Regions from separate parts of the Paludibacterium paludis genome, predicted to be linked through region 2. Evidence: riboswitches for the same ligand, from Rfam matches in the RefSeq annotation. Region 2 holds a riboswitch; the other holds the start of a gene.
What was found. A riboswitch is a leader RNA that binds a small molecule or an ion and turns the genes downstream of it on or off. The one in region 2 is predicted to bind thiamine pyrophosphate.

Region 1 (15,663 bases), 980 kb from region 2:
AGGCGCGAAGTACGACGGCGTGTACGCCATGTGGTACGGAAAGGGACCGGGCGTCGACCGGTCAGGCGACGTGCTCAAGCACGGCAACGCCGCGGGCACGAGTCCGCTGGGCGGGGTGCTGATCGTGGCGGGCGACGACCATTCGGCCAAGTCGTCCACCTTCCCGCACCAGTCCGACCACATTCTCGCCGCTTCGATGATTCCGGTGCTCAATCCGTCGGGTGTCCAGGAAGTGATCGATTTCGGCCTGCACGGCTGGGCGATGAGTCGCTATTCGGGATGCTGGGTCTCGATCAAAGCGATCACCGACACCATCGAAAGCTCGGCCATCGTCGATATCTCCCCCGAGCGCCTGAACATCGTGCTGCCGGAGGATTTTCCGATTCCGGAAGGTGGCCTCAATATCCGCTGGCCGGATCCGCCACTCGTGCAGGAAAAGCGTGTGCTGCACCACCGGCTCTACGCCGCCCTCGCCTACGCGCGCGCCAACAAACTCAACCGGGTGGTGCTCGATTCGCCCGCGGCGCGCCTTGGCATCATCACCACCGGCAAATCCTATCTCGATGTGATGCAGGCGCTGGATGACCTGGGTATCGACGAAGCCACCGCTTCCGGCATCGGTCTGCGCATTTTCAAGGTCGGCATGGTCTGGCCGCTGGAACCGGAAGGCGTGCGCCAGTTCGCCCGCGGGCTCGAGGAAATCCTGGTCGTCGAAGAAAAGCGCCAGGTCATCGAATACCAGCTCAAGGAACAGCTGTACAACTGGAGCGACGGCGAACGGCCGCGCGTGGTGGGCAAGTTCGCCGAAAAGGGCGAGTGGGCGCTGCCGCACGGCGACTGGCTGCTGCCCGCCGCGGGCGAGCTGACCCCGGCGATGATCGCCCGCGCCATCGCCAGCCGTCTGGCCACCGTGTTCGACAGCCCGGTCATCCACGACCGCCTGAAGTTCTACGACGACAAGGAGGCCCAGCTGGTCAAGCCGCGCGAGGCGCTGCCGCGCGTGCCGCATTATTGCTCGGGCTGCCCGCACAACACCTCGACCAAAGTGCCCGAAGGTTCGCGCGCGCTGGCCGGCATCGGTTGTCACTACATGGCCTCGTGGATCGATCCGAGCACCAAGACCTTCACCCAGATGGGCGGCGAGGGCGTGCCCTGGATCGGCCAATCGCCGTTCACCGAAACACGGCATGTGTTCGCGAACCTGGGCGACGGCACCTACTTTCATTCGGGTCTGCTCGCCATCCGCGCCTCGGTCGCGGCCGGCGTCAACATCACCTACAAGATTCTCTACAACGACGCGGTGGCGATGACCGGCGGCCAGCACGTCGACGGCTATCTGGATGTGCCGATGATCACCCGGCAGCTCGACGCCGAAGGCGTCAAGCGTATCGTCATCACCTCGGACGACCCGGACAAGTACCGCAACGCGACCGGTCTGGCGGCGGGCGTCGAGGTGTTTCACCGCCGCGAACTCGATCGGCTGCAGCGCGAACTGCGCGAAACCGACGGCACCACCATCCTCATTCACGATCAGACCTGCGCCGCGGAAAAACGCCGCCGGCGCAAGCGCGGTGAATTTCCCGATCCGGCGCGGCGCGCGTTCATCAATGAACGCGTCTGCGAAGGCTGCGGCGACTGCGGTCAGAAATCGGGCTGCCTGTCGGTGCTGCCGGTGGAAACGCCGCTGGGCCGCAAGCGCCGAATCGACCAGTCAAGCTGCAACAAGGATTTCTCCTGTCTGGAAGGGTTCTGCCCGAGTTTCGTCACCGTGGAAGGCGGCAAACTGCGCTCCTCGGCCGGCTCGCGCGCGCGCCTGGAGGACCTTCCCGCCCTGCCCGCTCCGTCGCTGCCGGACCTGTCGCAGCCCTATGGCATCATGGTCACCGGCGTCGGCGGCACGGGCGTCGTCACCATCGGCCAGGTGCTGGGCATGGCGGCCTATCTGGACGGCAAGGGCGTGACCGTGCTCGACATGGCCGGCCTCGCGCAAAAAGGCGGTTCCGTCTGGTCGCACGTGCGGCTCGCCGACTCGCCGGACAAACTGCATGCGGTACGCATCGCCGCCGGCGACGCCAATCTGGTGCTCGGCTGCGATCTGGTGGTCACGGCCGCCGAAGAGGCCCTCGCCAAAATGCGCGAAGGCTTCACACACGCCGTCCTGAACAGTTACGAAGCGCCGACCAGCGCCTTCCTGCGCAACCCGGACCTGCGCTATCCGGCGCGCTCGATGAAAGATGCCGTGATCGACTCGGTCGGCGCCGGACGGTATTCGGAAGTCAACGCCACCCGCCTCGCCACCCAACTGATGGGCGACGCCATCGCCAGCAATATGTTCATGCTGGGGTTCGCCTGGCAAAAGGGGCTGGTGCCGGTGTCCGAGGAGGCCATCCTGGAAGCGGTGCGGCTCAATGGCGCGGCGGTGTCGTTCAATCAGCAAGCGTTCCGGTGGGGACGTCACGCCGCTCACGATCCGGCGCGCATCGAAGCGCTGGTCACCCCGAACGCGGTGGTGCAGTTTGTTCCACGTGAAACACCGGATGCCGTGCTGCATCACCGCTCGACTTATCTCGCCGCCTATCAGAACGAGGCGCTGGCGGAGCGTTACCGCCAATTGGCGCAGCGGGTGAAAAACGCCGAAGAACGCCTCAAGCCCGGCAGCCAGGCGCTGACGCTCGCGGTGGCCCGCGCCTATTTCCACGTGCTGGCCTACAAGGACGAATACGAAGTGGCGCGGCTCTACACCGACGGGGAATTCCTGCGTGAACTCGGCAACCAGTTCGAGGGCGATTACCGGCTCACCTTCCACCTGGGCGCGAGCTGGATGACCGGGGGCAAACCGCGCAAACTCAAGCTCGGACGCTGGGTATTGCCGGGGATGAAAGTGCTCAGCCGCCTGCGCTTTCTGCGCGGCACGCTCCTCGATCCGTTCGGCTGGCAGACCGACCGCAAACTGGAGCGCCGGCTGATCACCGAGTACGAAACCCTGGTGGAACGGCTCTTGGCCGGACTGCGCGCCGACAATCTCGCGCTGGCGGCCGATATCGCTCGTCTGGCCGAAAGCGTGCGCGGTTTCGGCCACGTCAAGGCGAAACAGTACGAGATCGTCAGGGAAAAGGAAAACGAGCTGATGGGGCGTTTTGGCGGACCCGGCGACAGCCATCCGAAAGAAGCGGCGGCCTGACGGTAATTAGCACCAACCGGCGGGGCACGCCACACCGTGCCCCGTTTTCATTTGGACAGGCATTCCTGAATCAGTCCAATCAGTCCCATGCCGGCGAACATGCCGATCAGGATGCCGAGCTGGGGTGTCACACCCAGACCGGGAAACAACCACCAACCGAGGAAAGCGCCGGGAATGCCTCCCAGCCAGAATGCGTGTCCGAACCGTTTGTCTTCGTCGAGTTCTTGCCGCTGTGCAGACCGCTGAGCGCCGTGAAAACGACTCGCAGGGTCCTCGCTTTGCGTGTGCATGACAGAATGGCCAATCAGGTAATGGCAAAATCATAAGCTTCATCGAGCCAACCACTCATGATCCAGATCAAACAACATCTGCCCCGCTTCGGTGAACGCCTGCACCGTTTCAGGACAGCAACAGGCTCAGCCGCCTGGCGCAATCGAGCGCCGCCGCCGAGTCGCGCGACTCTTCCTGCCAGATCCAGATACCCGATTGCGCATCGAGCATTTCGACGAGCCAAAGCTTGCCGTTGCCCGGTCCCAGCGATACCAGGCGGGCCCTTACCGGCCGCCGGTAGTTGAACATCACAAGCTCCGACGTGCCGGATTCGGAGGCCTGGCGGCGCGGCGCGCGAAAATGGGCGAACATGGATCTCTCCCCGGAGAGTGGCTGACACCCTGCTCTCGCAAACAGCGTGCCAGTTCAATTGGCACGAGGCTTGCAAGGATGGCACCATGAAGACCTCGGCCACCACTTCGGAAATACCCATGCTGATCCGCGATGCCCGCCAGGATGACGTACCGTCGATCCTGGCCATTTTCAATCATGTCATCGCCACCTCCACCGCCGTGTATTGCGACGACCCCGTTACGCTCGAAGAACGCGAAGCATGGTTCGCCGGCCGCCGTGCTCAAGGATTTCCGGTGATCGTCGCCGAAGAGGATGGCCGGGTGATCGGCTACGCGAGCTACGGCGTATTCCGGGGGTTTCCCGGCTTTCGCTTCACGGTCGAGCACAGCGTGCACCTGGCCGAAGACAGCCGGGGCAAAGGCCTCGGCGCCCGCCTGCTCACCGAGCTGGAAGAACGCGCCCGGCAAGCCGGCATGCATGTGATGGTCGGCGGCATCGACGCGGCCAACGAAGGATCGATCCGTTTTCACCGGCGTCTGGGCTACGCGGAAGTGGCGCGCATGCCCGAGGTCGGCATCAAGTTCGGACGCTGGCTGGACTTGGTGTTCATGCAAAAACGGCTCAGCTAGCCGGAACGCGCCGTCTCCTTTCCGGGATTGCCCGTCCGGCAACGAGTGGGGAAATGTCCGACGGCCTAACGGCTGTTGACTGATTCGGCGCCGTCTTCCGTTCGGCTAATGTCTCCTGCTTTAATGACTTGGCAGGAGCAGCAAATGCGCAGAACCTACCTGACGGGACTGGCCTGGCTGATGGCCGGTCCGGCGATCTTGTCCGCCCATGCCGCGCCACCGTTCAACGGCTATGCCGGGCATACGCCGGTCTACCGCCACCACGACGCGCCGGGCCTCGTGACCGAACGCGGAACGGGCCGCCAGGTTGTCGTCATCCACTCGCCGGCGGTGACCACCAGCGACGACATGATCCTGCCGTTCGACCGGCAAACACTGGATACCGAAGGCTTGCCGGCACTGGCTTCGGCGGCGCCGACCGGACAGGACGGACGTTACCTCAGACAGCCCGCCGTCCGCGGCATCCTGGCATGGGAAAACGCTGTCGTGCCCTACCGTTTTTCCGAGGGTTATCCCGCCGATGCGCGCCTCGCGTTCGAACAGGCCGCCGAGCGGTACCGGCAAAAAACCGGTATCCGCTTTGCCCGTCAGGAACGGGCCCTGGGCGACTACGTACGGGTCAGGCTCGATCCGCAGCGCACCTCCGCGGTATTGGGCTGGCGCGGGGGGCGTCAGGATCTGAGTCTGACGCGCGCCGATTCGGTGAATGGCGCCGTGCTTATTCATATGATGGCGCATGCGCTGGGTCTCGTGCATGACCCGCTCTACCGCGATATCTCCCGGACCCGGGCAATGCACGGCGACCTCGATGCCATCGTGCCCGAACTGGCCAAACGCTATCCGCAAGCCGCCAAGCGCGTTACCTCGCCGCGTTCCCCGGCAAGCCAAACCGTGCCGCGGCACAGGCCAACCGTCCAACCCGTGACGGTCGACATGAGCGACGTCTTCCTGCCCGGACAGGATGACGCAGAGAACCGGAGGGACGCGGGCCTGCGCAAGGATCCGGAGACCTCGCGCCATGACGCGCGGCCGGCAAACACGATCCCCGCCGCCGGCCGGAACGACAGCATGACCACCTGGGAAATTCCCGGCGGACGGCCAGTGAGGCTGCGGCAACAGGGCAATGTGATGGTGAGCGGCGACATGGTGGTGGGCAGCCGCGAAGATGTCCTGCAACAGGGCGGCGTGCCCCAACTGGTGAACGAAGCCAACGGACAGGACACCCTGCGCGCGCCGGTGCGCGACGGTGTGCGCAAATGGCATCTGGGCGTGGTGCCTTACCGTTACGCGGCGGAGTATCCCGGCGACGGGCGCCGGGTTTTCGAAGAGGCCGCGGCATGGTACGGCGAGCAGGCGGGGATCCGTTTTCGTCCGGCCGTACCGGGCGACCGGCATGTTCTGGAACTGAGACAGCGCGGCCATTGCGACACCCGCGTTGGCCGCAGCGGCGGCATTCAGCCCGTCAACATGACGCGCGAGTGCGCGCTCAGCCTGCCGGCCACGCTGCACGCGATGGCTCATACCCTGGGTCTCGCGCACGGCTACGACTCACCGGAAACGGATCGCAAGCTTGCGGACACGCTGGCGGCCCCGATGCCGGACGCCGCCGTTCTGGAACAGCTGGCGAGGATGTACCCGACGGTCAAAACCCATCTTGGCCGCAAACCGCGGGGAAAATAGTCCGTAGCAGGACGCCAAAAACGAAAGCGCCGCAGTTACCTGCGGCGCTTCGCGATTTTTTGATTTTGATGCTGTGTCGAGCTGTGAACCAGCCCTCTAGTTTCTCTTCATCCTTTGTACGACTTAGCGCACTTCCACAACAATATCCTTACTGAACACCTTTTCGCAATACTTGCATTTCATTTTTGTATCACTTTTTTTCACGGAAACGTAAAAAAAGCTGCGAACCGGCTCTTTATGGGATATGCAATTGGAGTTGGGGCACGCAAAAATCCCCTCCACCGTTTCCGGCAGCTCCAGCTTGTGCTTCTTCACCACTTCGTAGTTTTCGATCACGTTCACCGTGGCCTTGGGCGCGAACAGCGCGAGCTCGTTGGCCTGCTCTTCGGTCAGCGCGATATTCTCAACCTTGATCAGGTCTTTCGAGCCCATATGCCGCGACGACAGGTTAAGGCCGACGTTGACCCGCTCTCCGCTATCGGAGAAACGGAACAGGCGCAGGATCTTCAGGCCCTGGCCGGCCGGGATGTGATCGATGACGGTGCCTTCCTTGAGGGCTTCGACAGTGCGGGTGTAGTCCATCGTGCTTTCCTTTGCGTTACACCGTTTCGTTCAACACCAGCGCCAGGAGCGCCTGGCGCGCGAAAACGCCATTCTTCGCCTGTTCGAAATAGTAGGCGTAGGGCGTGGCATCGACGTCTGGCGTGATTTCATCGACGCGCGGCAACGGATGCAGCACCCGCAGGTTGTCCCGCGCGTGGCGGAACATGTCGGCGCGCAGCACATACTGCCCCTGGATTTTCTTGAACTCGGCCTCGTCGAAACGCTCGCGCTGCACCCGGGTCATGTACAGGATGTCGACCAGCGGAATCACCTCTTCCAGGCTGTCGCACAGGGTATAGGCGATGCCTTTCTCGTCGAGCTCTTCGCACAGATAGTCCGGCATCGCCAGCGCGTCGGGCGCGACAAAATAGAAGTGGCAGTCGAACAGCGACAGCGCCTGGGCGAGCGAGTGCACGGTGCGCCCGTATTTCAGGTCGCCGACGAAGGCGAGGCTGAGCTTGTCCAGCCGCCCCTGGGTTTCGCGGATGGTGAACAAATCGAGCAGTGTCTGGGTCGGGTGCTGGTTGGCGCCGTCGCCACCGTTGATCACCGGCACGGCGGAAAATTCGCTGGCCAGACGCGCCGCGCCTTCCTTGGGATGGCGCATCACCACCGCATCGGTGTAGGAGGAAATGATCTTGATGGTGTCGGCCAGCGTCTCGCCCTTTTTCGCCGAGGTGTTGGCCCCATCGGAAAACCCGATCACCGTGCCGCCCAGGCGCTGCACCGACGTTTCGAAGGACAGGCGGGTACGGGTCGACGGTTCGAAAAAGCAGCTCGCGATCAGCCGCCCGCGCAACAGGTCGTTGCGCGGCGCGGCCTTGAGGCTCGCGGCGGTGGCCACCACCAGTTCCAGTTCCTCGCGGCTGAAATCGGGAATGGAAATGATGTGCTTGCGGTACAGGGGATTGGTCATGGGGCGGTTTCCTTAAGCGCATCCGGATACAAAAAAAGCCCCTGACAATTCAGGAGCTTTTTTCTCAAACAACGCATCATCCGTGAACGGACGGATCGACGACGGCCGGACAGGCGTCCGTTCCGGGGACTGGGGTGGAGCGCGGCGTCCAGACCATTCATCGCTATGCGTATTCCTTCGGATAATGCGCCGATTATAATCCGAAACGCATGCCAAGGTTAAGCCCGCCACCATGACGGGCTTCCCGTCACAGGCGGAAATTGCCGACCAAAGCCTCCAGATTCGCCGACAATCCGCGCAGATGCTCGACCGATGCCGACACTTCGCGAACCACATCGCTGTTGGACTGAGCCATCAGGCTGATGCGCTCAACATTCTGGGCGATTTCCGAACTGGCCACCGACTGCTCGCGCGTGGACGCGGCGATATCGACGATACTCTGCGCCAGGGTCTGGTTCCGGTCGTACACGGTTCTCATCGCTTGGTTGGCGCTTTCGGCGATGCCGACACTGCTGTCCACCAGCTGATTGCTCTTTTGCACATCGTTCACCGCGTCGCGGGTTTCGGAGCTGATGGCGTTGACGATACGGGTGATCTCCACGGTGGCCTCGGCCGTGCGGCCGGCCAGGTTGCGCACCTCGTCGGCGACGACGGCGAAGCCGCGTCCCATCTCGCCCGCGCGCGCCGCCTCGATCGCCGCGTTGAGCGCCAGAAGGTTGGTCTGGTCGGCGATGTCCTTGATCACCCGGACGATGGTGCTCACTTCTTCGGAGCGCGCGCCCAGCTGGTTCATGCGCTCGGCCAGAGCGTGCATGCTGGTGGTCATGTTCTGGATTTCGCGCGTTACTTCATCGACCGTCTGCACACTGTGTTCGGCCAGATCCCCCGTTTCACGGGCGATCTTGCCCGCCTCCTCGGCGGTATCCGCGATATGGTGCACACTGACGGTGACTTCCTCGACCCCCGCCGCCGTGGCGCTGGCCGCATCGGACTGGCTCGCCGAAGCCTTTTCCACTTGCGCGGCCGATCCGGCCAGTTCCGTCGCCGCGCGCGTCACCGCGAGGCTCTGCTCGCGCACGTCGACGAACATGTCCCTGAGCGACCCGATGAACGCGTTGAAAGCATGCGCCATGCGGCCGATCTCGTCCTTGTTGGCCACATCGATGCGCACCGTCAGATCGCCCTTGCCGGCGGCCATTTCCTCCATGGTGGTGGCCATCGTCAGAAGCGGCCGGGTCAGCGACGTCACCACGATGCCGAGCACCACGAGAATCACCACCAGCGCCGTGGAACCGATGATGATCGCCCACATCGCCTGGCTGCGCGCCGCGGCGGTGATCGACGAGGTGGGCACGCTCACGCCGACCGACCAGAACTGCCCGGTATTGGCCACTTTCACCGGATGGAAGAAATGGGTGAAACCGTCGGCTTCGAAGGTAAAGCGTTCCCCCTTCTTCACCTTGTCGAGCTGGGCCGCGAGCGGGTTGTCCTTTTCCACCGGCTTGCCGTTGAGCTCCGGTTTTTGGGAAACCACATAGAGTCCGCCTTCGGAGATCAGGCGCACATAGCCGTCGTCGCCGACCTTCATCGCGCCGAACCGCTTTTGCAGATCCTCCAGCGACATGTCGGTGGCCGACACGCCGAGGAACTTGCCGTTGGCGTCCTTCATCGCCACCACCAGTGAACTTTCCAGCACCTTCTTGCCTTGCACTTCGTAGATGTAAGGCTCGGTGATGGTGTCGCGGGAGCGGGTTTTCGGGACGAAATAAAAATCGCCCCAGCCGGTTTTTTCATAATCCGGCTGATAGCTTTTCGGGTTGTCCTTGTACTTGGGGAATTCCTTGACCCGGGCGGCATCCATCATCACGTCCAGTTGCGCGACGCCCTTGTCGTTGCGGGTCACATAGGGCGCGAAGCGCCCCGTCGGATCATGTCGCGGCCAGTCCAGACGGAACGCGTCATCGCGCCCGTCGAAGGCTTCCGGCTCCCAAAGCATCCACAATCCGATCGATTGCGGCGCCTTGTCCAGCAACTGCATGATGACGTTGTCGACATGGTGACGGTCCGGCTGGGCGACCCGCTTGTGCCCGAGCACGGAGTTGGCCAGGTGTTCGGGCAACAGGAAGCCCTGATTGAACACCCCCTCCACGTCATGGCTGTAGGCTTCGGCCTTCTGCTCGGCCAGCAGATAGCCGAGTTCCACCGACGAATCGTAACTTTGCCTGGTGATCAGGGCGATCATCGCCGCGAAACCGATCGCGATCGCGATCGCGGCCACCAGGATGATGCGATGGCTCAAACGGCCCCACTTCTTGTTGTTTTCCATTCTGAAACTCCCCTACTGTTCCTGCGCTACCGCGCTATCCTCTTATGGCAAGAGCTTCCCGGGCAGGCTAAGCAGACCGGGCTGCGCCACTATTCACTATACGGCAGCGGCTTCTCCTGTACATTCCCCCTAGCGCAAAAAATGTCTTTCATCGCAAAAGTTTGCGATAGCTCAACGAGACTCCGTGTAAACCGGCGCGGTACCCGGATCCGCCCCGGATGCTTCTCAAATCCGCTACGCAGGCACTACTATTGCAGTTGTCCCGATTTTTGTCCGGTTCGCCCATGATCAAGCGCATCCACATTTCGGATCTTCGTGTCGGCATGTTCATCCATGACCTGAACTGCGACTGGATGTCCCACCCTTTTTTACGCAGCCGGTTCCGCCTCGAAAACGAAGCCGATATCGCGAAAATACAAAGCGCTGGCATTCACGAGCTGTATATCGACACCAGCCGCGGGCTGGACGCCGACGCGCCGACCGCGCAAGAGGTCAAGCGTCAGCTGGAGAGCGAGATACTGGAAATCGCCACCCGGGAAAAGGGCATCGAGCGGCGTGTGGACGCCAGGGAAGAAATCGGCCGCGCGAAGCAGGTCCACGAAGAGGCCCACCAGATCATCCGCTCGGTGTTGCACGATGCCCGGCTTGGCCGCCAGGTGGAACTCGAAAACATCACGCCGTCCGTCGAACGCATGACCCATTCGATCCTGCGCAACAATGGCGCGCTCCTGTCGCTGTGCCGGATCAAGGACAAGGACGATTACACCTTCCTGCACTCGGTGAGCGTCGGCGCGCTGATGGTGAGTTTTTGCAACGCGCTGGGCATGGACAAGGAAACGATCCATCACGCCGGAATTGGCGGCATGCTGCACGATATCGGCAAGATGAAGGTGCCGGACGAGATTCTGAACAAGCCGGGCCGCCTGACGGAAAACGAGTTTTCCGTGATGAAATGCCATGTGGTGGAAAGCCGGCGCATCCTGACGGCCACGTCGGGCATCTCGCAAACCGCCATCGACGTGGCCTCCCAGCACCATGAACGCCACGACGGCAGTGGCTATCCGGAAGGCCTGGAAGGCGACGAAATCTCGCAGCTGGGTCAGATGGCCGCCATCGTCGATGTGTACGACGCGCTGACTTCGGATCGCTGCTACCACGAGGGCATGCCACCGACCGATGCGCTGCGCAAGATCTACGAATGGTCGAAATTCCACTTCAATCCCGCGCTGGTCCAGTCGTTCATGCGCTGCATCGGGATTTACCCGGTCGGCGCGCTGGTCAGGCTAGAAAGCGGGCGGCTGGCGGTGGTGGTGGAACAGAACGCCGACAAGCTCGCGCAACCCAAGGTCAAGGTGTTCTTCAGTCTGCGCGGCAACGGCTACATTCCTCCGGAAATCCTCGATCTGGCCAGGCCCGTCGGATTTGGCGGCGGCGACCGCATCGTCAGGCACGAATCGCCGGAGAAATGGAAAATCGACCCCCTACGCTTCCTGTGAGGGGGCCGGGTACTTCCTGGCGTTCTTGCGGATCTTGTCGCGCGACGCCAGATCCAGGTCGACCCCGGTGACGCGCGCCAGCTGCACAAGATAGAACAGCACGTCGGCGATCTCTTCCTGCAGATGAGCGAACGTTTCCGGATCCGCGGACAGGTTCGCGGCCTCTTCGTCGCTCATCCACTGGAAAATCTCCGCCAGCTCCCCCACTTCGCCGGTCAGCGCCAGCATCAGGTTGCGCGCGGTAAGATAAGGCTCCCAGCCGCGTTCGCCGGCAAACGTTTCGAGCGCCGCGCTAAGCGGCGCCGCATCGACAAGATAATCCGCCATGTCTTACGCGAGACCCTCGGCCTTCATGGCGCGCGCCACGCCTTCGCGCGCCGCCACCCGGTCGAGGTAGGACTTGACCGCGGGCCAGTTTTCCACGGGCATCTTCAGGTAGTTCATCCAGTTCAGGCAGGTGAAGAGATAGCCGTCCGCGACAGTGAATTCGCCCATCAGATAGGGGCGATCCGCGAGTTCGCCGGCCAACCAGTCAAGACGGCTGTGGATGCGGGTCGTGGCGGCCTGCTTCATCTCGTCGGACGAGGCCGGGTTCCACAACGGGGCAAACGACTTGTGGATCTCGGTGGCGATGAAATTCAGCCATTCCTGGAGCCGGTAGCGGGCCATCGAACCGTTGGCCGGCGCCAGGTGCTTTTCCGGGACGAGGTCGGCGATGTACTGCACGATGGCCGGGCCTTCGGTGAGGATGTCGCCGTTGTCCAGCTCCAGGGCCGGCACATAGCCCTTCGGATTGATCGAGGTGAATTGCGCGCCGGACTCGGTCAGGTGCGGGGAGACCTTCAGGTTGACCTTTTCCGTGCTGAACGCGAGGCCCGACTCGCACAGCGCGATGTGAACGGACAGCGAGCACGAACCGGTGGACAGGTACAGTTTCATGGATCCAGACTCCTTTCATGGGTGAAGGCACGACAGGATGTGCCAGATCATGCTCCGCCCATCCCGCCAAATCAACCACAATGCCGGGCGGGGCAATCAGATCCTGTCGTAAAGCCGCGCACCGTTACGCACGAATTCCACCGATTTGACCTCCATGCCGGCATCGAGCGCCTCCTGTTCGGAGATGCCCTGTTCGCGGGCGAAGTCGCGCACGTCCTGGGTGATTTTCATTGAACAGAAATGCGGTCCGCACATCGAGCAAAAATGCGCCACCTTGGCGCTGTCCTTGGGCAGCGTCTCGTCGTGGAACGCCCGCGCCCGGTCAGGATCGAGACCAAGATTGAACTGGTCTTCCCAGCGGAATTCGAACCGGGCCTTGGACAGGGCGTTGTCGCGGATCTGCGCGCCCGGGTGACCCTTGGCGAGGTCGGCCGCGTGGGCGGCCAGCTTGTAGGTGATGATGCCTTCCTTCACATCGTCCTTGTCCGGCAGGCCAAGGTGCTCTTTCGGCGTGACATAGCACAGCATGGCCGTACCGTACCAGGCGATCTGCGCGGCGCCGATCGCCGAGGTGATGTGATCGTAGCCGGGCGCGATGTCCGTGGTCAGCGGACCGAGCGTGTAGAACGGCGCCTCGTCGCACCACTCGAGCTCCTTGTCCATGTTTTCCTTGATCAATTGCATCGGAACATGCCCGGGGCCTTCGATCATCGTTTGCACATCGTGTTTCCAGGCCACTTTTGTCAATTCGCCAAGCGTGCGCAGTTCGGACAACTGAGCCTCGTCGTTGGCATCGTAGATCGATCCCGGACGCAAGCCGTCGCCCAGCGAAAAACTCACGTCGTACGCTTTCATGATTTCGCAGATTTCCTCGAAGCGGGTGTAGAGGAAATTCTCCTTGTGATGCGCGAGGCACCACTTGGCCATGATCGAGCCGCCGCGCGACACGATGCCGGTCAGGCGGCCGGCGGTCATCGGCACATAGCGCAGCAGGACACCGGCGTGGATGGTGAAATAGTCCACGCCCTGCTCGGCCTGTTCGATCAGCGTGTCCCGGAAAATTTCCCAGGTCAGCTCCTCGGCCTTGCCGCCGACCTTTTCCAGCGCCTGGTAGATCGGCACGGTGCCGATCGGCACCGGACTGTTGCGCAAAATCCACTCGCGGGTCTCATGGATGTTCTTGCCGGTGGACAGATCCATGATGGTGTCGGCGCCCCAGCGGATCGCCCAGGTCATCTTGTCCACCTCGTCGGCGATCGACGAGCTCACGGCGCTGTTGCCGATGTTGCCGTTGACCTTCACCAGAAAATTGCGCCCGATGATCATCGGTTCGGATTCGGGATGGTTGATGTTGCACGGAATAATGGCGCGCCCGGCAGCGACCTCGCCACGCACGAACTCGGGCGTGATGGCTTCGGGCAGGGCCGCGCCGAAGGACTGGCCGGGGTGCTGGCGCGTCATCATCGCGGCGAATTTCTCGCCCATCGGCCCCTGCGCCTTGAGCGAGGCGAGATACGCGTCGCGGCGCAGGTTTTCGCGGATGGCGATGAACTCCATCTCCGGCGTAACGATACCGCGCCGCGCGTAATGCATTTGCGTCACATTGGCTCCGGCCCTGGCGCGGCGCGGTTGGCGCGTCAGATTGAAACGCAAGTCGTCCAGCGACGGCATGGCGGCGCGCTCGCGCCCGTAACGGCTGGTCAACTCGGCGAGGCGTTCGCTGTCGCCGCGCTCCTCGATCCAGGCGGCGCGCAGTGGCGCGAGCCCCGAGCGGATGTCGATCACCGCCGCCGGATCGGTATAAGGGCCGCTGGTGTCGTAAACGGTGACCGGAGGATTCCTTTCTCCGCCCATCTGGGTTGGCGTGTCGGCCAGGGAAATCTCGCGCATCGGCACGCGGATATCCGGACGGCTTCCCTCGACATGGATTTTCCGGGAGTTGGGGAAAGGCTGGATGGCGGCCGTATCGACCGTCAGGGATTCATTGAGTTTGGCTGGCGCGTTCATCGTTCGTATCATCCTTGTATGGTGCGATGAAACGGCGCAGGGGAAACGGATGCGCGGCGTGAGCCGCCGCGTGCCGTGCCGGGTACGCGGCAGGCCGAAATGCGCTTCCCTACGCCGGTGTTAACCGGATCAGGTTCGGAGGGTATGTCTCACCCGCGCCGGCAAACCGCTTGCCGCGCAGGACCCCTAGCGATGCTGTGAAGGTAAGGCAAATATGGGATAATCGCAAGTTATCGTCATGAAGCCCTCCGGAGTGAAGCGAATGGATTTCGAGAATGCCCGTTTCAACATGGTCGAACAACAGATCCGCCCCTGGGACGTCCTGGATCCGAAAGTGCTCGACCTGTTGTTTCACGTGAAACGTGAAGAGTTCGTGTCGGACGATCAGCGCCTGATCGCCTTCGTCGATACCGAACTTCCGCTGCCCAACGGCACATCCATGCTGCAACCGAAGGTCGAGGCGCGAATGGTCCAGGATCTGGCGCTGGCCGCCGAGGACCGGGTGCTCGAAGTGGGCGCGGGCTCAGGCTACGTCACCGCGCTGCTCGCCAACCTCGCTAGCGAGGTTCACGCGCTCGAATGCGACCCGGCCATGGCCGACACCGCGCGCAAGCACCTGAAGAAAGCCGGCATCGCCAATGCCGTGGTGCATGTGGCGAACGGCCTTGAAGGGCTGCCTTCCAAGGCTCCCTTCGACGCCATCTTCGTCGGCGGCTCCCTGCCGGTGGCGCCCCTCGCCCTGCGCGATCAACTCGCCGTCGGCGGCCGCATGGTCGTGGTCATCGGCGACGAACCGGTGATGCGCGCGACGCTGATCCGCCGCGATAGCGAAACCGCCTTCTCCGAAACGGTGCTGTTCGATACCTGTATCAGCCGTCTGACCGGCTTCGAGGCGATCGAACCGGAACGGTTCTCGTTCTGATGGTCAGGGAAGTCACCGCGCGCGAGCTCTCGGAACAACTGTCCGGTCCGGGTGCCGCGCCGTTGCTTGTCGATGTGCGGGAAACCTGGGAGTGGCAGATCGCGCACATCGACGGCGCGCTGCACATGCCGATGAATCTCGTGCCGCTGCGCATGGCGGAACTGCCCGACGAGCGGCCGCTGGTCATCGTGTGCCATCATGGCGTGCGCAGCTACCAGGTGGCGCGCTACCTGATCGACGCCGGTTTCGACGATGTCGCCAGCCTCAGGGGCGGCATCGAAGCCTGGGCATGCGATGTCGATCCGTCCCTGGCGCATTACTGAGCCGGCCCGCTCATTCC
Region 2 (15,663 bases):
ATTGGTTCCGGCGTTCACCTGGTAACGCGCCCGCGACAGCACCCCGTGCATGACATGCCCGAACTCGTGAAAGAGCGTCGACAGTTCTTCCTGGCCGAGATTGTCACGGCTGAAGTTGGCAACCAGTACGCTGACCGGTGTAATGCCCTCGATCTGACTGCCGCTGCGCAAGGCAATGGTGGCGTCCTGCTTGAGCTTGCCGTCCCGCGGGAAAAGATCCAGATAGAACGATCCGAGGTAGCAGGTATTGGCTTTGTCGTAGACATCGTACCCGCGCACGTCCTCGTGCCAGACCGGCAACGCCTCGGAAGGCCGGATATCCAGGCCGTACAGCCGACTGGCCACCAGCAGCAGCCAATCGACCGTCGCACCGGTCGGGAACTGCTTGCGAATATCGCTGGCATCCACCCGGTAGTGGGAGGCGATGTAGCTGTCCCGGTAATAAGAAACATCCCAGCGCTCAAGACGCGCCTCGTCCCGGCCGCTCCGTCGTGCCTTTTCCGAAGTCAGCAAGTCCAGTTCATTGCGCTCCAGTTGCTCGACACGCTTTTTGATTTCAGCAAGAAAGCTATTGACCTCGCGGGCGCTGCCGGCCATATGGGAGCGCAACTCCCAGTCGGCGAAACCGGCATATCCCATCAGACGCGCCAGCTCCTTGCGCAACACAACGATCCGGTTCAGCAGCACGAGGTTCTCGGATCCGCCGCGTCGGCTAAGCGCGAAGCTGTAGCGCTGCCGGACAGCACCGCTCTGGGCCGATGACATGACGGCATCGGCCTCCGGCGCGTCAAAACCGATCAGGTATCGCCCCTCCCGGTCTCTGGGCTCGCCAGCCAGGAACCCCGGATCCACCCCTTTGAGTTCCTCTTCCGTGAAAACCAGGCGCGTGGTGTTTTCGCGCAGATTGCGTGCAAAAGCCTGTTGCAAACGACCAATTTCGGCAAAAATCGCCAGCGCCTTTCCTCTGGCCGGCGCAGGCAAATTGACACCGCTGCTTTCAAAATCGAGCAGGATCGATTCACGGGCGGAACGGTCCACGACATCGACCGCCACATAGTTTCGGAACCGCGCATACAGCTTTGGAGATTGGGTGATTTCGTTGAACAGGGAGGTGAACGCAAGATCGCATTTCTCAGCCGCACGACGCAAGTCAGGATCGGGGCTGACAGTGGCCCACAGGCTGGCGGGCTGCCAGACGGCATTCAAATCTACCAGCATGCGGTTCCATGCGCGCATCAGGTCGCTATCGAAACGGCCTTCTTCGAAACGGGCGATCTGACGTCGGGTCGTTTCGAGCTGACTCTCGCAAGCGACAGTGAACACCGGGGCATCGGGGACCACGACTCCCCGGTCTCCAACCGATGCCCAACCAGCTGACACGGACAGAAGAAAGAGGGCCACGGCGCGCACACCATAACTCCGCACGATCAACAACCTGCTTGTATTCATCCACTTCCCCGCCCACTTCCAGACTTCATAGCATCAGATCAGAATTGCAATATATCAGAAGATTTCAAGACAATTAACAATCCGGCTCAATGATTGGCGCGCCGACTGCTTCACCGCCATCCCGCCCTGCCAAGGACAATAAAAAGACCGGCCATGGGCCGGTCTTCGGACTCGCAGGCATCCCGCCCTTACTGGGCGTCCGTGATATTGAAGCCGATCGCGATTTCTGCCAGGTGAGTCGCGCCGTCAGCCTGGAAGCGGTACTGCATCAATGCCGACTTGGCGCTGTTGTTGAAAATCCGGTTGCTCGATTTCTTGATCTCGACATGCGAGACCCGGCCATCGGGCCCCACGGTCAGGATCGCAACCACTTCGCCATTGATCTCATCCTGCAAGGCCTGGCGCGGATAGTCCGGTTGAACCTTGTGAATGGGAACCAGCCCCTTGATCACCGGCCCCGTGCCTTGCGCGCCATTGCCAGCCGTGGTCTTGGTGCCCACCTCGGTCGGAATGGTCGGACCGCTCGACTTGACACCGTCGGGCATGGCCTTCGGGGTTTCCAGCGGTTCCGGCGACGTTTCCTTGATCGCCTTTTGCTGAGGCACCGGCTTGTTGATCACCTTTTCGATGACCTTGGGCTCGGGCTTGGGCTCGGGCTTCGGCTCTTCCTTGGGCGGCGGAGGCGGAGGCGGAATATCGACCACCTGCATGGTCTGGGGCTCCTCCGGCTTCTTTTCACCCTGCAGACCCACTACTCCGAAAACCGCCGCGGTAGCGGCCACTTCGATCGCCAGGGCAATGGCAAAAGCCTTGCCGTACGATAACGTGTTGCGTTCCCGCTTATGCCCCTGGGGCCAGAGCGGGCCGGGATAAGGTGCAGCAGACATAGGCATCATCCGCCTCCTTACGCTGCCGACTTCTTGGCGGCAATACCGACATTGGTAATACCCGCGCCGCGCACGATATCGAACACTTCCATCAGCTTCTGCAGGTCCACGGTCTTGTCACCGGCAATGATCACGTCGACCTTGCCGTTGCTCGCCTTGGCGGACTTCAACTGAGCGGACAGCGCGTCCTTGGTGGTCGGTTTGCCTTCATAACGCAACTCACCCTGGTCGGTGACCGATACGGTGACCTTGACCGGCGGCTTGAGGGTTTCGGCGGTCGAGGATCCCGGCAGCTGCATCGGGATACCCGCGCCCTCGATCATCTTCAGGGTCACAACCATGAAGAACACCAGAAGGAACATCATGATGTCGATCATCGGCACGATCTCGATCCGAGCTTCCTTCTGCTCGAAATAACGATGACGGTTGCTCATGACTTACGCTCCCTGGGCAGCGGAGGAAGCGGGAGCGGTCTTGGGCTGACGGGCTTCGGCAACAGCGACAGTCGCGGCTCCGGCGTTGGAGGCCAGACGGTTGATCAGCATGACCTTGATCAGTTCGTTCTGGTGACCGGCCAGGCGAATGCGCTTGTTGAAATAGTTCAGGAACGAAACGGCAATGATGGCGATCATCAGGCCGCCACCGGTCGCGATCAGCGCGTGGCCGATACCGCCGGTCACCGCGGTCGGGTTGCCGGTACCGCTGGTGCCCAGAACGGAGAAGGACTGAATCATGCCGATAATGGTGCCGAACAGGCCGAGCAACGGGCCGAGCGTCACGGCGCTGTCAAGCAGCCAGATGTTCTTGTCCAGCTTGGGAATGTCCCAGAGGATGGTTTCTTCGATGCGGCGATCCAGGGTGTCTGCGTCGTCATTGGCCGACTCGACGGCGGTCTTGAGGATGCGGGCCTGAATGGATTGCTCGTAGTGCTTGGCAACCTGGTTGAGCTTCTCCAGGTTTCGTCCGTTCACCTGCTTGATATCGTGCTCGATATCGTGGCCGGTTTTCAGCACGCGCTGAAAGAAGTAGAAGCGCTCGATAACAACGGCAATCACTCCCAGCAAGATGAAAGCCAACAGGGGGACCAGGCCGCCCGACATAATGCTGACTTCAACGATCATATTCCACATGACTATTACCTATTGCAAAAACGTGTTGAGAAGGCACCGTCAAGCGCCTCGTGGGCGAAATCCGGCACACCGATCCAGGCTTTAGACAGCCTGTTCACACGGGTTAAGTTTCAACGGCTGCAGCGGTAACAGAGACAGACTCCGTGACATCCTGGCAACCACCACCTGAAGTTTCCTTATCTCTCAAAGTAAGGCTTGCGTGCGCTTTTTGTTTTTTCGTCGACTGTATCCAGCGACCGCACACACCAATGATAATTTCATGATTTACATCAAGGTGACAACAAAAAATTTCACCTGTCTACACAGCACCTTCACAGTGTTGCTTTTTCGTTACAAAGCAACAATCATGCCAAAACAAAAATAGCAAAATTATCAAACAAATTCAAACGCTTACCAACATCAAATCATAAGGAAATAATGAAATATCCTACGATTATTTGCACCGATATTGACATGATGCACAAGGTTGGTGCAATGCAACATCCTGTCGGACAATATATGTCACTTTCCGAAAACAGGCGTGTTGTTTTGGGAAAGCAATATGGGACATGAATAAGCAACGCTTATAAAATTTTCAATAGCACACACGCAGAAAAATGCAATGAAATCATAAAGAAAAAACCGCGAAGCCCGACAAGCTTCGCGGTTTTACGCTTCATGCATGAATGATTATTTGAACTTGTAACCCACGTTCATGTAGAAGAAACGGCCTTGCGCGGAGTACAGATCGGTGTTGAAACCAGTGCTCGCGTAGTTGCCGAAGGTGGACAGCGGCGGCTTCTTGTTGGCCACGTTCTTGACCCCCGCGGTGATTCGGGCGTTCTTGATGCCGGAATACTGCAATTGCACATCGAACAAGTCGTACGCGCCGACGGTATGACCGGTCACATTGTCGTGGCTGTAATCCTTGTAGCCGCCGATGTAGTTGTAGGTCAAGGACGGCGACCAGGGGCCGATGTCCCAGCTCACCGTGTGCTGCATGCGGGTCTTCACCGCGCCGATCAGGTCGGCGTTTTCGTAAAGCGGACCACCGGTGAAATCCTGAATCTGATCGCTGATCAGGTAGTTCAGACCCGCGGTGTAGGTCAGCTTGCCGAGGTTGCCCAGATCTCCACGCAGGATCAGCGAAGAATCGATCCCGCGAATCACTTCGCGGCCCATATTCATGTAGGGGCTGTCGATATTTTCGATATCACCGCTCGCATTGCGAGTCACGAGTCCCGGGAAATTGTTCAGCACGTATTGATCATTCGACTTGATCACGTTGGTCTTGTTGATGCGGTAGTAGTCGATCGACAACGACGCCCACTTGAACGGCTCGACCACCAATCCAACTGAACTGTTATAGGACTTCTCAGGTTGCAGTTTCGAGTTGCCGCCGTTCGTCACCGGTGTGGAGTAACCACAATAAATATTGTCAGTAGTCACGACAGGGCACCGCACAGGATCGCGCAAATTGTTATAACCCGTCGAACCCGGTGTATACAGCTGCTGCAACGACGGCGCACGGAACGCGGTGCTGTAGGAGCCACGCAGCATCACCCGACTATCCGGCTGCCAGCGGAACGCCACCTTGGGATTGAAGGCGCCGCCGAAGTCGTTGTAGTAGTCGTAGCGCTCCGCCAATTGCAGCTCGAACGACTTGGAGACCGGGATATTGACTTCGATGTAGGCCGCGCGGGTATTGCGGTTGGCGTTCATCGACGCGCCTCCCTGGCCGATGACATCGCCGACTTCCGCGGCGGCATCGGACCAGGTGCGTCCCGTTTCGCGCCGCGCCTCGAGCCCGATGGCCACGCCCACGGCGCCGCCCGGTAACTGAGCCACTTCCGGATTGGAGAGCTTGAAGTCCCAGAAGGTGATGGAGGAGCGGCCCTTGGTCCAGGGTTTATAACGCAGGCTGGCCATGACCGCCGGATCGACCGGCAGGAACGGGCTCAACTGCTGATTGGCAATGGCCTCATCAAGCGCACTGATTCTGGCAAAGTTCTCACTCGCGCTGTCCACATCGTTGCGGCTATAGCCCAGCGCGGTTTCCCAGTCCCAGGACGACAGCGAGCCGCGCAATCCGGCCAGCGCGCGATAGGTGTCGGAGGTAATCAGCGTCTTGCGATCCCCCAGCCCCATCAGGCGCCAAACGAACCGTGAGTCTTTGTTGACTGGGTTACCGGCGACGCCGGCAGGAACCCTACCTGAACTCGGCGTCGGCGCGATCTGCGACCAGTCCTTGTTGCGGGTATAGGCCGCTTCGGCGAACGCCGACAAGGTATCGCTGAACTTGAAGTTGAATTCACCCAGCACGCCGCGGCGCTCGGCCTTGTCCATCAGGTTCATGTGCGGGTTGGCATTGAACAGACACTTTCCGCCAACCGGCGTTGTCGGGCAATTCCCGAAGACTTTCCATGCACCTTGAATACCGGTATCCGGATCGACGTACGGATCGGTCTTGTCGAACCAGGAAGGAATGGCGCCGGTCGGCGAACGCGCGTCAATCCCGCCACGGGAGCTCGTGTCCGAATCCTTGGAGAAATCCCGATCTTTCATCGCAATTTTGCTGCGATCATAGGTATCCAGCGTTACCAGGAAGTTGTAGCGATCGGTTTCCAGATCGCCCACGCCAATGGTCAGGTTGGAGGTGGTTTCGGTGCCATCGCTCTTGCTGCTGGTGCCGTAACCGATCTTGCCTTCGATCCCCTGGTAGTTCTTGCGGGTCACGATGTTGACCACGCCGGCGATGGCATCGGAACCGTAAATCGCCGAAGCACCATCCTTGAGAATTTCGATGCGCTCGATGGCGCTGGCCGGAATGCTGTTAAGGTCGACGAAGTTGGTGAAACCACCCTGGGCGATGCCGTAGCCGGTCATACGACGGCCGTTAAGCAGAACCAGGGTGTTGTCGGGACCAAGACCGTGCAACCCCACGCTGGACGTGCCCGGGGCGCTTTGCAGACCGGCGCCCTGCTCGCTGAAACCGGCGGTGTTGGATGGCAGTTTGAGCAGCAGCTCGGCGACGGTGCTTGCACCGGTTTTTTCGATATCCGCGCGCTTGAGCGTCTCGATCGGCGACGGGCCTTCTTTCTGAATGCGCTTGATGTTGGAACCAACCACTTCAATGCGTTCGAGTTTCTCTGTGCCAGCTTCGGCCGACCAGGCCGATGACGAGGCCAGGCCAGAGCCCATCAGGGCAATGGCAACCACCAGCGTTTTCCTTTTGTAGACCATGTTTTTCTCTCCAGATCCTGGGTAGAGTTGTTATATGAAGCAACGTCGATAGTGATCTCCGTTGACCCCCATAAAACTATTTCATGAATCCGACATAAATAACAAACGCTAAACGTCCCGGAGGGTGATGTTTATCCAACACATGTTGTTTTTTTGCAAACTACAATATCCCTGCACAAAAAAACACCAATTTTTAATAAACTATCAGTTAAACATCAAATACTTAACCAACAATCAATGCCATTCAGGAAAACCATAAAACAACAAAATTCATAATAAATGGACTTGCCACACCACCTCTGTCATCCACAAAACATCACTATGTTGATGAAACACAACACACCAACCAGCTAGGAAGCCTATACCCGAAGCAGTAGAGGGAGATAAATTCAAAAAAATGAGCGCGCCTCAGCAAAAATGGATGACCTTGCTGAAATCGATGGCCAACCCGATCTGCCCCCCCTGGTCAGGCCGGATGCCCAGCACGCCAAGTTCCCTCGCGGAAATCCGGACACGGTAAAATCCCGCCGACTCGCTTTGCACCTCAAGAAGAACCTGACCCACACCCCAGGTCACCGAACGAATAGTGGCTCGCGGGTAGGCATCGCCCAGAAGAAACGCTTCGTCGGGAATCGCCCTGTCTTCGTCCACATTCTCGAAGCCGAGAAACCTTGCCAGCCAGGGTGTCGCCGGCGCCGCCATCAATGCCTCCGGCGCGCCAACCTGCACAAAGCGCCCCTGATGCATCACCGCCACCCGATGAGCCATGGAAAAAGCCTCATGCCGGTCGTGCGTCACCAGGATGGTCGCGGTGTTTTCCGCGGACAATCTGGCGATGCACTCTTCCTGCAAGGCCTTGCGCAAATGGGCGTCAAGACTGGAAAACGGTTCATCGAGCAACATCACCCGGGGTCGCGTCACCAGGGACCGACCCAGCGCAACGCGTTGCTGCTCCCCACCGGACAACGACCAGACCCTGGATCCGGCATGATGGGCCAAGCCCAGACTCTCGAGCATGCTTTGCGCCGTACGCCTTGCCGTGCGACGGCGAACGCCTCGGGCACACAAACCGAATGCGACATTGTCGAGCACATTCAGATGGGGAAACAGTGCAAACTCCTGAAACATCAGGGCGAAGTGCCGGTCTTCCGTCGCGGTATGACAAAGAGACAAACCGTCATAACGAACGTCTCCGCATTCGGGCGGAACAAGTCCGGCGATAACTTTCAGCAACGTGCTCTTCCCGCACCCGGAGGGTCCGAGGATAGCCAGCCTTTCACCTCTGGCCAGCACCAGATCGAGATCATCAAGGATTGAACGATCGCCAAGGCGCACCGACACGCCATCCAGTTCAAGCACGGTTTTCCTTTCGATGGTCGGGCCATTCGATCAATACGAATGCCAGCAAGGCAAAGATCAGAAGCCCGCCAGACAGGCAGGAAGCCGCATCGATATTGCTCTGCCCGGCCCGGCCAAGTCGCTGATAGATCAAGGTTGTCAGGGTCATCCACTCAGGACGGGATAAGAAGAGAGTCACAGCGAATTCCCCCACGGCCGTCGCGGCGGCGAACGCCAGCCCTCTTCGCAATGCCGGGGCGACAAGCGGCAGAACCACGAACCAAAGCGTAGAGAACGTTCCGCGCCCCAAAGTGCGTGATGCCGCAAGCCACGAATCCGGCAAGCTGTCCAGCGAGTTGGCGACACTGCGCGCGACAAATGGATAGGCCAACAGTACATAACCGGATAACAGCAAGGCCAGGCTCGCAGACCATCCCGGGTAAACCACCAACAAGCCGAATGCCACACAGACAGGAGAAACAACAACAGGCAACCATGCCATCGCCCTCATGACGGGGTGTCGCGATGCGAACGCATGGCACAAACCGATGGTCGTTACCCCAATAAGAGTCAATGCCGTAAAGCGTAGGGTATTGAGCAGAGCCACGCGGGTCTCCTCTTCCAGCCAAATATGCCAGGCACCGCTTGCTGCCGCTCGCCAGACAATGGCGGCGAGTGGAGCGAAAAGAAACACCATCAATAACGAGAGGCAACATACCGCCAGGGTGATGGCCTGCCAACCGGTCACCGGCCTAAGAGCAAGGGCGTGCCCCGCCAGCGGTCGCGCCAGGCGCCGCTCCAGCATGCCGTGCAGCAGCGCCACCACGGCAGCAAACCCCATGGACACAGCAGCGAGGACAGCCGCATCGCCAAGATTCAGCTCATAGGCGACCATGCGATAAATTTCGACTTCCACGGTGGCATAGCGGTAGCCGCCCAGCAGCAGCGCGATACCGAATCCGGAAAAGCAATACAGGAAGACCATGCACAGCGCCGACAAAAACCAGGGACACGCTTGCGGCCACTCAATCCGGAAAAACACCGACACGCGGCCGGCCCCCAGGACTCGCGCGGCGCTGACATGGCTGTCCGGCACACGGGAAAATCCTTCGACCCCCGCCCGCAACACCAGAGGCAGGTTATAGAACACATTGCCATACAGTAGCAGCCAAGCCGACTCATCAAGCTCGCATCCGAGTATGCCACCAGAGCCGAATAGCGTGAGAATTCCTACGCCGGCCACCAGTGTCGGCATTACGAATGGCAGCATCATCAGTCGAAGCAACAGGCTGCGCCCGGCAAAAGCATGGCGCGCGACAAACCACGACAAAGGCACGCCCAGCAGAAGAACCACCAGACAGGTCGCCAGAGCCTGCGCGGCAGACCACCCCAACCGCCATTGAGTGGATGGATCCAGCAGCAGCGCCATGGAGGCCGCCGCCCGCCCTTCCATAAGAAGCGACACAACCGGAATCAGCGAAGCGACGCACAAAAAACCCAGCGGCGGCAGAGCGAACCACCACTTGCCCAAACGCTCCATCAGCGCAAAATGGTACGGTTAAAACGGGACACCCAGCCCGGGGCATTCTTGCGGATGCGCTCTTCGGACGGCGTAGAGTGGGAACGCGGACGCTCCGCGAACCGGAAAACCGGGTTGATGGTCACGCCTTCGGTAACCGGGTACATCCACATGCTGGTCTGAATGGCGCCCTGCACCGGAGCGGATCGCAAAAACGCGATGAAGCGGACTGCAAGGGCCTTTTCCCGTCCACCTTTGAGGGTTGCCGCGCCTTCGATCTGACGGAAAACGCTGCCCGGCAGCAATAGATTGCCGGTCGGCGCCTCTTTCAGTGCCGTCTTGCTGTAGAACACCTCCGCGGCCGGACTCGAAGCGTAACTGAGCACGATGGGGCGTGAGCCACCGTTGCGGGTGAACTCCGTGTTATAGGCCTCGCTCCAACCCTTCACCACTTTAAGGCCGTTGTCCCGGAGCCGCCGCCAATACGCAAACGCCGGATCCTCGCCCATATATTCGATGGTCGACAGCAAAAAACCAAGCCCGGTGCTGGAGGTGGCGGGATTCTCGATAACGAGCAGGTTTTTCCATTCGGGCCGGGCCAGATCCTCGAGAGACGCGGGTAACGGTTTTTTGTGCGCGGAGAACCAAGCCTTATCAATGTTCAGGGTGATGTACCCATAGTCGGTACTGACTGCGCCGGGCAAGGCCTCTTTCACCACAGGCATCGCCGGTTGAACCGGATCGAGAACCCCTGCCGCCCGGGCTTTACCGATAAGGGTATTGTCGATCCCATAGACAACGTCAGCGATAGGGTTGGCGCGGGTCAGGATCAGCTTATTGACCATTTCCCCTGCGTCGCCCGCCTTGATGATGGTGACGCGGGCGCCATGCTGCCGTTCGAATCCTGCGATCAGGTCTTTGGGCAACTCGAATGAGGAATGGGTGATCACCCGCAGTTCGGCCGCCTGGGCCAGGGACAAAGACAGCAAAAGCGCCGTCATCATTCGTCGTTTCATTATTGCGTCTCCCCGGCCTTTCTGCGCAGCATGGGCACGGGCACGCTCGGACGCGACACGCTCCCTACGCCGGCATGACCCGGATCAGGTAATGGGGTCTGTCTCAGCCCGTCAGGGCACCCCCGGTGTTCAAGGGAAACATTATACGGCGCGCAGCGGGCAAAAAAAACGGAGCCGATAGGCTCCGCAAAAGCATCGCATGACAGAGTACGAACAACGCGGCAAGACTTGGGGGTCTCACGCACTGTCTATAATGCAAGTGCCGTGCCAACGGAGGGCGCCCGAAAAGGTGTTTGCATCACGCCGAAGTCTTCGATCCGCGCACCAAGATGGCCCCGTCGAGCACTGTCATAGTGCCACTGCGACGGGGAGTACAATTCCAGTCACGTGGGTTATCATATAAACATGACATCCTCCGACCAAGCTACCGCGCAGACGGCCAAGGACGACACCAGTTTCCGTGCGCCGGAAAACGAAAACACGCTGGCCAACCTTGCCATGCCATTGGCCGAAAGCGTCCTGATCGTCAACCAGGCGCCGACTGTCTTCTATGGGATTTTGCACACCAGCCGTGCCACGACAGAGCAGTCCGACTTCTATCGCGTTCAATATCGGAGCTTCCTTCAAAATGATGCCAATGAATGGCATCGGCTTGATGGCGAGGAGTCCCATTATCATGCCGTGTACAACTGCGCCTGGGTGAGGGTCGACCACCCCAGCCGATCGGTCACGTTCGGCCCGAAAAACGGCATTTCTCCCAGTGACATGATGCGAGGTACCGGCGTTGATGCCTTTCTGTTCGCCTCGGTCATCGCCTGGACCAAGGCGAGTTATCCGGACTACGCGGTCAGCCCAGGCATGATCACCATGCCGGCGGGAGCCAGCGAGGACGACAAACTGCAAAAGCATGCCTTTTATGCCAGCCAGGGCTTCTCCTTCGAGTGGAAAGATGAATTGCAACGCTCCGGCCTTTACTTCAGGGACAAGGTATCCCGCCTGATCGGCGTCTGCACACTGCCGAATCTGCAAATGTTCAATGGCGAGACCATGCTACTGTCGCTCGCGGAGCAGGATCAGGCCCGCACCACCATGCAAACCAAAATCAACCAGATGGAGGCTCGCAGCGCTTCACTGCAGGCACTGCTGCAAAAGGAACGCAGCACCACCCAGGTGCTACTGGGCGTTCTGGTCCTGTTGCTCATCATAGGGACTTGGGCCGTGATTTGATCGGCTCATGCGTCCAGGCGAGAGCGGGTGCAGGCATTACCGCCCCCAGCCCAAGCCACCGACTAGCAATTGCCATTCCAAAAAATTTTCCACAGATCCGTCCGAGATTTTGTCTCTTCCAGAAGCCTCTATCATGGCGACCTAGAACAAACACCAGGACTCGAACCTTCTGCTCACATGAATCACGCGCATAGAGGATCACCTTCTGGCAAGTTCAGAAAAAGCACCACATGCACGAAGGCAATCAAGCTGCGGACACATCAATGTCGCATAATTACAACAACGTTGTATATCAGCAACACTATTCGATCCTTTTTCTTACAGGCTCCGCTGCCCTAGTCGCCTGTTCCATGCTTCAAGAATGGCACGTAGGTTAATTCAATTATTTTTCAATAAATTCAAACAACTACTACACAAACTGGCCAAACAAAAAGCCTTCTCGTACACCAGTCCCTTGTATCACCCGTTGCAAAAAATGCTTTCAGGCGAAGAATCACAGCGTGTCTTACCAAGCGTCAAGCCAGAAGGTTCGTTGATCAATATGATTATTCTGTTTGACTATCAAATAAAAAGTTAATACTTTTCATAACAATGACAAATAACATTTTTCGGCCTGTTTTCGTCCTCAAACAGTAGCAGGAAATTCTAAAGTCATTCCGGCAGCCCCGGAAACAATCGAGAGATAAGGGAACAAAATGAAACTGAAGCATTTGGCTTATGCCATTGCCTCCATAGGCATGGCAGGTATTTCTATGGCTCATGCAGCCGACCCGGTCAAGACAGAACAACTGGAGCGTGTCACGGTTACTGGCTCCAACATCAAGCGCATTAACCGCGAAGGGCCAACGGCTGTCGAAATCATCAAGAAAGGCGATATCGAAAAAACCGGGGCCACCACTGTCGTAGAACTGCTAGAGAAATTACCCTCGGTGACCAGTTCCTTCAATGGATCGGAGTCCGCGTCCTTCGCCAAAGGTGGAGCGAGTGCCGCTCTGCGTGGTATGAGCGAGAAGTACACCTTGGTGCTTCTCAATGGACGCCGCCTTGCCAACTATGGGTTCGCAAACAATGCCACCAACACTTTTGTTGATCTGAACAGCCTCCCGCTATCGGCAATCGAATCGGTGGAAATTCTGCGCGATGGAGCTTCAGCAATCTATGGCTCGGATGCTGTCGCTGGCGTCATCAACTTCAAAACCAAGCGTAACTATCAAGGCATCGAAGGATCTTCTCGAATCGGGGCCTATCAACGAGGTGATGGGGGTTCGTTCAGTGGCAACTTGACCGCCGGCTTCGGCAGTCTGGATGAAGATGGCCACAACCTGCTGCTCTCCCTTGATGTCTACCATCGTGAACCCACGTTGAGTGATAAACATGATGCGACCCGAACCGGAGATCACCGCAGGTTTAATGGTGCAGACGAGCGTAGTACAACCTATGCAGGTGGCGGCTACCGAAATTATTCGTCCGGTGGAAAAAATCTGCCGAATCCGATCTGCCGAGGAAGTATTGAAACCGATGAACGAGGCGACGCTTTCTGCTACACGGATCGCTCCTCGCAACTGGCGCCACGTCAAGATCGCTTAGGCATTGCCGCCATTTACACCAAAAAGCTCAATGCCCAGAACGAACTGTTCGCAGAGTTCGGTTACTACCGGAATGAAACGACTTATGGCAGAGGCGCCCCTTTCTTCGAGAGCATGGTAATGCAGACCGCCGGGTCAACCAACCCGGCCCTGGCAACCTTGCCTGGGTTCGCCCCCGGTAATCAACTTGTATTTAACCGCTCGGTGCAAGAAGCTGGCCCCCAAACAGAAAAAGTTACCAGCGATACCTACCGGTTCGTTGCAGGTTTCCGCGGCACGTTGGGAAATTGGGATATCGATACGGCTATCAACATCAATGAGAACCGTATTAAGGATGAAGTCAATAATCAATTGCTGAAGGACATGGCCAAGACCCAACTGCAAAATGGTGTCCTTGGGCAAGGAGGATACGATCCATTCACGCTCAACAACCCGTCGAGCGTTGTCAAATCGATGCTGACCAACACCCGACGTACAGCAACATCGAAGCTTCAGGCAGTCGACTTCAAAATGGCAAATAGTGAACTTGTTGCATTGCCAGCAGGGAATCTGGGTTTTGCTTGGGGCACGCAGGTAAGCCATGAGTCCATGGAAGATACCCCTGACCGTCTGGTGCAGGCCAAGAATATTAGTAACCAAGGGGGATCTGCATCGAGTGGAAGCCGTACTGTAGCGTCGATTTATGGCGAATTCAGCATTCCTGTCCTGAAAAAGCTGGAAGTTCAGGTTGCAGCGCGCGCAGACCACTACAGTGACTTTGGTAACACCGTCAACCCCAAACTTGCTTTCTCCTGGAGACCTTGGGACTCCGTTCTGGTTCGGGGCTCGGCAACTACCTCCTTCAAGGCCCCAACGCTGCCGGAAATGTATGCACACACTCAAGCCTATGTAACGGTTGCAGACTGGAAGCGTTGCATCCCTCTTGGGTACGGCAAAGGACAATGCGTCTATCAGCCCAAATACTATATGGAAGGAAACCCGAACCTGCAGGCCGAAAAAGCCAACAACTACTCTCTTGGCATCGTCCTGCAACCCACCAAAGAGCTGGCTGTCAGCCTTGACTGGTATCAAATACTGCAGCGCGGCACGATTCAGCCGCAAGATGCTCAATACACTCTCAACAATGAGGACAATCGTTACGCGGCTAACATCGGGCGAGATCCGCGCAACCCAGCCCTGGAAGCTCAATATCCCGGACTGGATCGTGGTCGCATCAACAGTATTACAGCACCATTCCAGAATATTGGAAGAACGCAGACCGACGGGATTGATTTTGCGATGACGTATGAACTGTCGATGGGGGCATACGGCAAGCTCAAATTCAGCGAAGCCTATAACCAGATTTTGACGTTCAAACAATCGACGATCCCGAACAGCTCCGTTCTTAGCCGCCTGGATAGTCTGATGGCTCCCAAATGGCGCAATCATCTGAGAACCAGTTACCAAAACGGAGGCTCGGAATATGCCCTGACGGCACGCAGCTACTCGCGCGTGCGTAACATAGTGGATCCGACGGATATGGAGCATTATGACGGATCATATGTGCCGAGCTATACCGTTTGGGATCTGGATATGACATTCAAGCCAATCAAAGATCTCACTCTGAACGTGGGGGTAAACAACGTTTTCAATAAAGCCCCCATCTTCTCGAATGCATCGGGCAAAGCCGACTTCGTTCCCAATCAGGGTGACTATCTCGGTCGATTCTTCTACGTTAATGCCCGCTACAAGTTCAAGTAAAAATCTAGGTTAAGTGGCAAACCGCCCTTCGGGGTAATTAACGAGATGGTCAGCCCGACCGAAAACCCCAGCAGGTCTCAAACCTGCTGGGGTATTTTTCATCTTCGGGGAGATCTTCATGACAACAGACGTACTCATCGGTCTGGAGATCGGCACGCCCCCCTTTAACCCGATTGTGTATGATTCATCCGACAACCCGATCTTCAAGAAACCGTTCAATCGTGCTCACCTCATCACGTTGCCGGCGAATCAAATCAACTTGTTGCCGCATCGTGATGAAAGCCTGCTGTGACCATGATTGGTCGGAACACCAAGCCATGTTGGCATTGCATTCCCTGCGAGATGCCCGTATTGTCTGGCGGGTATAAATCAACCATCTGATTCATGCGCTATTCAAATCAAGGTCAATGGGTCAACACCTCCGAATCATTGTTGGCCTCTACCCCCAGTACTCAGGGGCACATTACTCAACACAAAACCGCCCCACAATCGCACGCAGCTTCTCCGTTACCTGTCCCATGCGTTCAACGCTGTCGGAAGTTCGGCTCG

Region 1: linked by a shared signal. The riboswitch ahead of thiC (phosphomethylpyrimidine synthase ThiC) and the one ahead of JNO50_RS05170 (thiamine ABC transporter substrate-binding protein) in region 2 are both predicted to bind thiamine pyrophosphate.

Annotation. Positions count from the first base shown of each region.
Region 1 covers NZ_CP069161.1:152,498-168,160, reverse strand. The annotation lists gene JNO50_RS00745 (indolepyruvate ferredoxin oxidoreductase family protein) at 1-3,181, shown strand, start outside; gene JNO50_RS00740 (hypothetical protein) at 3,229-3,471, opposite strand; gene JNO50_RS00735 (hypothetical protein) at 3,581-3,823, opposite strand; gene JNO50_RS00730 (GNAT family N-acetyltransferase) at 3,910-4,434, shown strand; gene JNO50_RS00725 (M12 family metallopeptidase) at 4,579-6,114, shown strand; gene pyrI (aspartate carbamoyltransferase regulatory subunit) at 6,238-6,696, opposite strand; gene pyrB (aspartate carbamoyltransferase) at 6,713-7,633, opposite strand; gene JNO50_RS00710 (methyl-accepting chemotaxis protein) at 7,881-9,959, opposite strand; gene JNO50_RS00705 (HD-GYP domain-containing protein) at 10,244-11,455, shown strand; gene JNO50_RS00700 (nucleotide pyrophosphohydrolase) at 11,441-11,782, opposite strand; gene gstA (glutathione transferase GstA) at 11,786-12,394, opposite strand; gene thiC (phosphomethylpyrimidine synthase ThiC) at 12,491-14,401, opposite strand; TPP riboswitch at 14,491-14,599, opposite strand; gene JNO50_RS00685 (protein-L-isoaspartate O-methyltransferase family protein) at 14,664-15,323, shown strand; gene JNO50_RS00680 (rhodanese-like domain-containing protein) at 15,323-15,646, shown strand.
Region 2 covers NZ_CP069161.1:1,135,303-1,150,965, reverse strand. The annotation lists gene JNO50_RS05205 (M3 family metallopeptidase) at 1-1,449, opposite strand, end outside; gene JNO50_RS05200 (TonB family protein) at 1,638-2,336, opposite strand; gene JNO50_RS05195 (ExbD/TolR family protein) at 2,354-2,770, opposite strand; gene JNO50_RS05190 (MotA/TolQ/ExbB proton channel family protein) at 2,774-3,466, opposite strand; gene JNO50_RS05185 (TonB-dependent receptor plug domain-containing protein) at 4,136-6,688, opposite strand; gene JNO50_RS05180 (ABC transporter ATP-binding protein) at 7,097-8,047, opposite strand; gene JNO50_RS05175 (ABC transporter permease) at 8,040-9,455, opposite strand; gene JNO50_RS05170 (thiamine ABC transporter substrate-binding protein) at 9,566-10,561, opposite strand; TPP riboswitch at 10,605-10,695, opposite strand; gene JNO50_RS05165 (hypothetical protein) at 10,967-11,788, shown strand; gene JNO50_RS05160 (TonB-dependent receptor plug domain-containing protein) at 12,484-15,114, shown strand; gene JNO50_RS05155 (hypothetical protein) at 15,233-15,406, shown strand; gene JNO50_RS05150 (methyl-accepting chemotaxis protein) at 15,578-15,663, opposite strand, start outside.